2 regions of the Microbulbifer elongatus genome follow, and region 2 is predicted to be linked to the other one. Evidence: predicted binding sites of a transcription regulator. Region 2 holds the regulator's gene; the other holds the start of a gene.
What was found. Region 2 encodes PhoB, which activates phosphate uptake and scavenging genes when phosphate is short. Its sites were predicted from a motif close to TGTCATAAANNTGTAACA; they were not measured.
Positions count from the first base shown of each region.

Region 1: the regulator PhoB is predicted to act here: its motif matches at 1,851-1,868, upstream of LRR79_RS05935 (PhoX family protein).

Region 1 is NZ_CP088953.1:1,476,794-1,481,339, reverse strand. Features, by position in the region: gene LRR79_RS05940 (TonB-dependent receptor plug domain-containing protein) at 1-1,710, opposite strand, end outside; gene LRR79_RS05935 (PhoX family protein) at 1,989-3,944, shown strand; gene pstS (phosphate ABC transporter substrate-binding protein PstS) at 3,971-4,546, opposite strand, start outside.
Region 2 is NZ_CP088953.1:836,198-840,743, forward strand. Features, by position in the region: gene traF (conjugal transfer protein TraF) at 1-767, shown strand, start outside; gene phoR (phosphate regulon sensor histidine kinase PhoR) at 833-2,152, opposite strand; gene phoB (phosphate regulon transcriptional regulator PhoB) at 2,378-3,082, opposite strand; gene ubiA (4-hydroxybenzoate octaprenyltransferase) at 3,213-4,112, opposite strand; gene LRR79_RS03435 (chorismate--pyruvate lyase family protein) at 4,142-4,546, opposite strand, start outside.

The DNA of each region.
Region 1 (4,546 bases), 640 kb from region 2:
GCGGGAAGTGCCGTTGCCCACGTTCATCGGGGTAAACAGTGCGCCACCGGCTTCGGTTTCAACGCCGGTATCGGTCAGCTCAATGACGTCGTCGATATCACGGTAGAAGAAGTTCACACCCACAATACCACGGCCAGGCAGGCGGTGTTCAAAGCCGAGGTCGAAGCCCCAGGCCAGCTCGGATGCCAGATCCGGGTTGCCCACAGTGACATCTTCATCGTCCGGTGTCTCGTCTTCTTCGAACGGAGACACCAGATCGAATTCCGGGCGACGCAGAGTGCGCGCAACAGAGGCTGTTACGCGGTTGTCGTCGTCCATATCCCAACGCAGACTCATGGATGGCAGCAGTTCATTGCTGTCGCTGGTTGCGCTGCCGTCTTCATTGGACACTTCACGCTCGTAGATGTCGTAGCGCAGACCGCCTTCGAGACTGAGGTTTTCCGCCATCGCGAAGGTCAGTTTGGCGTATGGCGCGACACGGGTTTCTTCAATGTCCGCATCCACGTCGAAAAAGCCGGCCTGCAGGCCCGCGCGCTCACTGGCACCGTAAGACAGGCCGGTTTTCAGCTCGGTTGCACCCAGTGCCACGGTATAGCTGCCTTCCAGAGAGTAGTTCTTGTCTTCGATAAACAGAACTTCGTCGCCTTCTTCCACACCTTCGGACACACCATCGTCAAACTCTTCTTCGGTTTCGAAGTTGACGGTGTCTTCCTTGAACTGAGATAGGGCGGCGGAAAGCTCCAGCTCGCCGGACCCCAGGGCGGTGACGTAAACACCGTCGATACCCCAGCTGGTCTGATCGATCTGCTCCTCCTGAGTGGCGATGGCCACCAGATCGCCCTCGGTGCGGCTGATCACGTCACCTTCGAACTCTCTCACCAGTTCGTTTTCGGTACGGTCAGTAAATACGTAGTAGGCGTTGAAGCGCACCTCGGAGGTTTCATCCAGCTGGAAACCGAGAGAACCGTTCAGAGAGTTATCGTTGCCGTCGCGGGTGTCCTCTTCAAAGGCATAGCCTTCCAGAACTTCGTCATCCAAGTAGGCTTCGGTCTTGCGCTTGGGGTTATAGCGCTCCTGGATATTGGCACCCAGCCAGAAATCGTAGTCCTCACCGGCGTGGGCGATGGCCGCAGAACCGATGGTGCGGAAGTCTTCAGAGTCGGCATAGTAGGTGCTGCCCAGACGAGTGGTGATACCCTCGAGCTTAGCGCCATCTTTCAGGATTACGTTCAGAGAACCGGCAACGCCCTGAGAGGTCATGTCTGCGGAAGGAGAGCGGATAATTTCGATACGCTCAACCAGCTCGGAAGGGATACGGTCTACAAAGAAAGTGCGGTCCGCGCCCTGGCCCGGAATCGGGCGGCCATTGATCAGCACTTCCGTGTATTCGGCGTTCATACCGCGCAGCTGCACCGCGTCGTATTCGAGCACGTCAGAGGTGAAGGCGACACCCGGAGTGCGCTTGAGCATTTCACCCACGGTGAGCGGCTCGAAGCGCTGGAAGAAGTCCAGATCGAAAGACAGTGTCGGGTTGATGTCGTCGGTGCGATCGCGGTAAACGTTGGTACCAGTCACCACGATTTCCTCAACGCCGCTGCTGGCACTCATGGCGACAGATTCGCTGGCCGCGCTCTGGGCGGTGGCGTTGACACTGATGATGGCGGCGGCAAGAGGCGCCACCATCTTCAGATTAAATACAGACTTGGTCATAGTTCCCCATCCCCATTCAGGAATTAGTGTTGTCAGATAAGAAGCAGTGGGTCGACCGGTGTCATGGCGTAAACAACCAGGTCCGGCCTGTTGATTTGTGCGCGCAGGCTAGACTTGGCATGTGAAATTTGCGTTACCGTTTTTTTAAATTTGTCATATAGCGCCTGTAACCTTGCCTTCGAAATCGTGAACCAGTACCCGAAAGCACAGGCACAACGGACGCTGCAGACCGAACACAGCCGGCTGCCCCGGGGAATGAACAAAATGGTGAATAATTTATGACACGCAGGAACGACGAAGCTGAAGCCACTGAAGCGCCGGTAAGCCTCACACGGCGCACTCTGTTCAAAGCCTTGGGCGCCGCCACGGCCGCAACCACTGGCGCCTCGTTACTGCCCGGCTGTGGCGCAAAGAGCAGCGACCAGGGTGCGGAGAACCTCGGCTTTGCGGAAATCCCCCACGCGCTGGACTTCCGCCACCACCTACCGGAAGGATACAGCGCCGATCTACTGCTGCGCTGGGGGGATCCACTGGACGCGTTTGCCGGGAGCTTCGTTCCGGAAAAGCTCGACGCCAAAGAACAGGCCCGACGGTTTGGCTACAACAACGATTTTATTGCCTTTATGCCCCTGGACCCCGACGCCGGGCCCGGCGAGGGCGACCGCCACTGCCAGAGCCAGAATAGCGCTCGCGGGCTGCTGTGTGTGAATCACGAATACACGCAACCGCACCTGATGTTTGCAGGCTATACCGAGGCCAGTTCGGTGCGCGGTACCAGTGACGCGCATATCGCCGTCGAGCAGCAGGCGTGTGGACACAGCGTGGTTGAGATCGAGCAGACCAGTGACGGATGGCAGCCGGTGTTGGGCAGCCCCTACAACCGTCGGATAACACTGACCACGGCAATGGAAATCGTCGGTGCCGCCGCGGGCGACAAGCGCCTGCAGACCAGCGAGGACTCAAGCGGCACTCAGGTATTTGGCACGGTGGGCAATTGTGCCGGCGGCAAAACGCCCTGGGGAACCGTATTGATTGCCGAAGAAGGATTTGGCGGTGCATTTCAGGGGGATCCGGATAACGTGGCCGACGAAGTAGAGGCGCGCAATCACCACGCCTTCGGCATTGAAGAAGGTAACCGCAATTGGGGCGACTACGACCGTCGCTTCGATATCACCGTGGAACCGAACGAGCCCAACCGGTTTGGCTGGATGGTGGAATACGATCCCTACGATCCCGAGTCCAAGCCCCGCAAACTCACCGGTCTCGGCCGCTTCGAACACGAAGGCTTCACCGTGGTGAGCAAGCCGGGCGAACCGGTTGTCGCCTACGGTGGTGACGACGACGAGCACCAGTTTGTGTACCGATTTGTCTCCAGTGACGTATATCGTCCCGGCGAAAACGATCACAATCGACAGCTGTTGACCGCCGGCACCCTGTACGCCGGTCAGTTCCGCGAGGGAGGGGCCGGCACCTGGCTGCCCCTGGTTTTCGGTCAGGGACCGTTGACCCCGGAAAACGGCTTCCGCAACCAGGCGGATGTACTGATCGACTGCCGCCGCGCGGCAACACTGCTTGGCGCCACCCCCATGGACCGTCCGGAAGATGTGGAAACCAATCCGGTGAATGACTGCACCTACGTGATGCTCACCAAAAACAAGAAGCGTCAGGCGGGCGATGAAAACCCGGCCAACCCACGGGCGCGCAATACCGCCGGACACGTTCTGGAAATCGTGCCCCCGGGGCGCAACGGACTGCGCGACCACGCAAATGACACCTTTCACTGGAATACCTTCCTGCTGGGCGGCAACCCCAATGCGGAAGATCCAGCGGAGCGCGGGGCCTATGGCCAGCAGCAACCGGCCAATATCTCCACCCACGGCTGGTTCGCCAACCCGGACAACGTGGCATTCGATGGGCTGGGAAATATGTGGATAGCAACGGACGGCTGCGAGGACTTCGGTTTTCACGATGGCCTCTGGGCCATGGCCACCGAAGGTGAGCGACGTGCAGCACCCAAGCACTTTTTTGGGTGCCCACAAGGCGGGGAGATCTGCGGTCCGGAATTTACCCCGGATGGCAAGACGCTGTTTGTGGCGGTGCAACACCCGGCCGACGCAGATAATTCCACCTTCGACACGCCCCTGCACCGCTGGCCGGACAACGACCCGCAACTGCCGCCGCGACCATCGGTTCTGGCGATTCGCCGCGACGATGGCGGCAGCGTTGGTAGCTAGCGGGTAGCCACCCAGGTGATCGGGGCTTACTCCGGAGTGGGCAGTGGCCCGCTGGCTCCGCGGGAGTCGAAATACTCAAGCAGCCTACTGCGACCGCTTTCCGGAAAGGGGATATAGCCCATCTCTGTCACTATGGCCTGGCCCTCCCCCAGGCCATAGTGGACCAGCGCGTTCAACACTGGTGCTACATCCGGGTTGCGATAGGTTTTGCGCATGATCAACCAGGAGAAACTGACCAGCGGATAACCGTGTTGACCTCCGGGGTCGGCAATATTTTGCCGGGTCAGGTGCCCCTCAAAGCTGGTCAGGGCAGACTCGAAACTTTCCGGTCCGGGAGCAATCATGTTACCGGCGCGATTCTCCAGAGCTGCCATGGCCAGATTGGCATTCTCCGCATAAGCGTACTGCACATAACCCAACGCCCCCGGTACCGACCCGACGATTCTGGCAATACCCGCATTGCCCCGCGCCCGTATCAGGCTGCCGGCGTCTTTTAATCCAGAGGGCCACTGGGGATCTTTCGACGCACCGATTTTATCCGCGAAGGCATCGCTGTACGCTGCAATGTGCGTGGTCATATGCAGGGTGGTACCGCTGGCTTC
Region 2 (4,546 bases):
CCAACAGCGTTGCCTCCGGCCTGCTGTTTGTTCGTCAGTCCGCGTTTATTGCCACCGATGTACAGCTGGCAGACGGGGATATTGCACTGCTGGAAAACTTCGGCGAGCAGATATTCGATGAGGATGACCTGGAAACCGCAGCCGGCGCTTTCGGTTACTCCATGCAGGAAATTGGCTTCGCCGCCGCGCGCAACTTTACCTTCAAGGAATATCAGGTATCCCTCGGCGTAACGCCCAAGTACCAGCGGGTTGAGTCCATCGAGTACATCGAAACCATCGCCAACTTCGACAGCGACGATTTCGAGGTGGATGACTACACTCTGGAGCACACCAACTTCAACCTGGATCTGGGAGCCACGATCAATTTCGGCCAGCTGCAGGGCGGTGTTTCCCTGCGCAATGCCATCGCCCAGGAATACGACACCGTTCAGGGTGGTGTGGAGATCCAGCTGGATCCGCAGCTGACCGCGGGTGTGGGATATACCGGCGAGGTGTTCACTTTGCTGGCGGATGCCGATCTGAATGCGGTGGAGCTGTTCGACGGCGCCGGTGAAGTGCAGGTAGTGCGTCTGGGCGCGGAAGCGGATCTGTTTGACTGGGCCCAGCTGCGCGTGGGTTACCGCCACGATATCAAGGGCACCTACGATGGCGCACTGACTGCCGGTATCGGCTTTAGCCCGTTTGACGTGGTGCACTTCCACCTGTCGGCAATCAAATCCTCTGAAGACACACTGGGGATGGCACTGCAGTTTGGTCTCGAACTGTAGAGTCCGAGTACCGGGCAGGTTGAAACAGAAAAGGGGCCCGAGGGCCCCTTTTCTGTTTCTTAACTTCAGCTCGCTTCAGAACTGGTCTGGGTCAGTTTCTGGGTCGGGAAATTCAGGGTGAAGGTACTGCCGCGCCCGGGCACACTGGTCACCGTCATATTGGCGCTGTGGCGCAGTAACACGTGTTTGACGATGGCGAGGCCCAGGCCGGTGCCGCCACTTTCCCGGGAGCGGCCGGCATCCACCCGGTAAAAGCGTTCGGTCAGGCGGGGAATATGCATGGGATCGATACCGATACCCGCATCTTTTACGGAGAAATGCCCGCCGTTGCCATCGGTATGCCAGCGCATCTCGATCGGGCCGCCGTCCGGACTGTACTTCACCGCGTTGAACGCTAGGTTGGCAAAGGCGCTGTGCAGTTCACCGGCATCACCGGTAATCGTACAGTCTTCTTCACAGGCCACGGAAATTTCATGGCGCTCACCACTCAGTGAACGCGCCTCCCCGGCCACCCGTTCCATCAGCTCCCGCACGGAAACCCGATCTCGTCCGCTGTCGCGCTCGGATGTCTCCAGCCGCGCCAGCAGCAACAGGTCGTTGACCAGGCTGGTCATGCGCACCGTCTGGTCACTCATCTGCCCCAAAGGCCGCTCCCAATTCCGCGGCGCCTGGCCGCTGGCCTGCAGTGTCTCCAGATAGCCGGCGATCACCGTCAGTGGCGTGCGCAGCTCGTGGGATACGTTGGCGACAAAATCCCGACGCATCTGCTCCAGATTATGCAGCCGGGTAATATCCCGCACGATCACCAGCGCTTCATCCTGACCGAAGCGCGTCACCTCCATCTGCAGAATGCGCGTATCATCTCCCGGCGCCGGCAGGGTAATCGGTTGCGGGTTGGTCTCCTTACCGCCGCCCATGCGCTCATACATATGCTCCACAAAGCGCGGATCACGTACGAAATTGACCAGCGGCTGACCCGCGTCGTCCCCCTGCAGGCGCAGCATCTGCCCCGCCGCCGGGTTCCACCAGGCCAGGTTGCCCTCATCCTCCAGCGCCACGATACCCTCGCGCAGTGCACTGGTACTGTCCTGCACCCGCCGCAGCATTGCGTGCAGCTTCTGCTTTTCTCGGCGGTGGCGGCGCTGCATGCGGTAGAAATCGTCGGTGATATCTCCCCACACGCCAAAATTGGTTGGCGCCGGGCCACGACGGCCGTTGGCGAGCCAGCGGTCAAATTGATTCTGCTGCCACAGCAGCCAGAAAACATAGGCGGCCAGACCGGCGCACAGTGCCAGCCACCAGTGGCCGCTGGCAAAACCAAGAATGGTGGTGCCCAGGGCGATAATGATAAAGCGGGATAACTCGCCAATACTGCGATCGAGCATGATGGTTCGGCCATCTATTTGGGGTAGGTAAACCTGATATTTGAAAAACTACCGAGGTTCAAAGCGAAGGTCGAGTGCCGGGTAAGGGTTTTTGAAAGCGTCGGCGACATGGACGTCGCCGACGCAGCGTACAGGGACGTATTTACAGCGGTTTCAAAAACCCTTACCCGGTGCTCGACCGCCACAGGACCCGCTACGGAGCCCTCTACAATTCTTGGGTGTAGGTTACACCCTTTCAGCGGTCTGTACAGAAAAGCGGTAGCCGGTGCCGCGCACGGTCTGGATGTAGCGCTCGTGGCCATCCACAGTAAGGGCCTTGCGCAGGCGGCGAATGTGAACATCCACGGTGCGCTCTTCCACATACACGTTGCCACCCCACACGTGGTCCAGCAACTGGGTACGGGTATAAGCGCGCTCCTGATGGCTCAGGAAAAACGTCAGCAGGCGGAACTCCGTTGGCCCCATATCAACCGGATTGCCATTGATGGTCACCCGGTGGCTGATCGGATCCAGCACCAGGCCACCCGCCGTCAGCGGCTCCTCCGGCGTGCTCGGGCCCGCGCGGCGCAACACCGCCTTCAGGCGTGCAACCAGTTCGCGGGGTGAAAACGGCTTGGTAATGTAATCGTCCGCACCGGTCTCGAGACCCTTGATCTTGTGGTCTTCCTCACCCTTGGCGGTGAGCATAATGATAGGCAGGGAAGAGGTCAGTTCATCCCGCTTCAGGCGGCGGGCCAGCTCCACACCGGAAACATCCGGCAGCATCCAGTCCAGCAGAATCAGATCCGGTTTCTCATCGATTACCAGCGCGTGGGCCGCCTGAGCGTTTTCCGCCTCGAGACAACGATAATCCGCCATCTCCAGTGCCACCCGTAACATATCCCGCACCGGGGCTTCGTCGTCGACTATGAGGATCGTTTTGCTGTGCATCGGCCTGCCATACCCTAACTGAAGTGTTTGTCACTTAACTGACTATTCTAGAGTGGCCATTTAACGTCACTTTGGTGACAAAAATATGACAGCCGTACGGGAAGCCTGGCCTGCACGGCGCTCCGTGCGCCTAGTTCCACAGATAATGAGAAAAAATACCCAGGAAAATCGCCATTCCGACCCAGTTGTTGTTCAGGAAGGCCCTGAAGCAGGCTTCTCGTTGCCGTTCGCGAATCAGCCACTGCTGGTAGCAAAACAGCCCGGCAGCGACCGCAACACCGCCGTAATACAGAGGGCCCATATCCGCGCGCCCTCCGAGCATCAACAGAGCGAGGATCACCATGCCCTGCAGGCAGCCGGTCATCACCCGGTCCATGTCTCCGAACAGAATGGCGGTGGATTTCACCCCGATCTTCAGGTCGTCATCCCGGTCCACCATGGCGTAGAAGGTATCGTAGGCCACGGTCCACAGAAGGTTCGCGGTAAACAGTACCCAGGCCACCGCCGGCACTTGATTGGTGACTGCGGCAAAGGCCATGGGAATACCCATGCTGAACGCTGACCCCAGTACCACCTGTGGCAGGTGGGTATAGCGCTTGGCGAAGGGGTAACAGAAGGCGAGCGCCAGTGCGGGTAGCGATAACAGAACGGTGAGTCTGTTGGTGGTGAGGACCAGCAGGAACGCCAGCAGCATCAGGCTGGCGAACAGAATAATCGCACCTCTGGGGGTGGCGGCGCCGGTGGCCAAGGGGCGCTGGTTGGTGCGCTTTACATGGCCGTCGATATTGCGGTCGGCAAAGTCGTTGATGGCGCAGCCGGCGGCGCGGGTCAGAATCACACCGAGAGTAAACACCACAAACAGGTGCAGCCCGGGCCAGCCTTCAGCGGCGATCCACAGGGCGGCCCAGGTGGGCCAGAGCAGCAGCAGGGAACCAATGGGCCTGTCGAGCCGTGCCAGTTGCCAGTAGGGCTGCACACTGGGCCAGTGCTGCGCGAATCGCTGTTGAAGCTGTTGGCGAATGGCTTGCATGGTGTTTCCCGTATTCTTTCCTTGCGGATTCAGGTGAGTGGCGGTTTGTGGGGATTGAACCCGCTGAGGAAGGTCTCTGCAACCAGCAGGGGTTTGTCGTGCAGCCAGAAGGTGGAGCGGCGGCCCCAGGCGCGGGTGTCGCTCTGGTTCAGCTCGGCCAGCTGGCACTGGGGGTTGCGTTTGAGCTGGTTGAGGACGATGGGGCCACGGCGGATGTCCGGCTGGCTGAACAGGAGTTCGCCGAGGGGACGGTTGTCGAGGCTGCGCAGGTAGCGGGATTTGCCGGCGAGGGTGCGCTCGGGGAGGACGCTGCGGGCGTAGACCCAGGGTTGTTCGCTATTGCCGTAGAGGAGGACTTCGCGGATGAGGGCGCGGGTGCGTTCCTTGAGGTTGAGGGCGCGGCGCTCTTCGAGGTTCGGGGTGTGCCAGCCCTG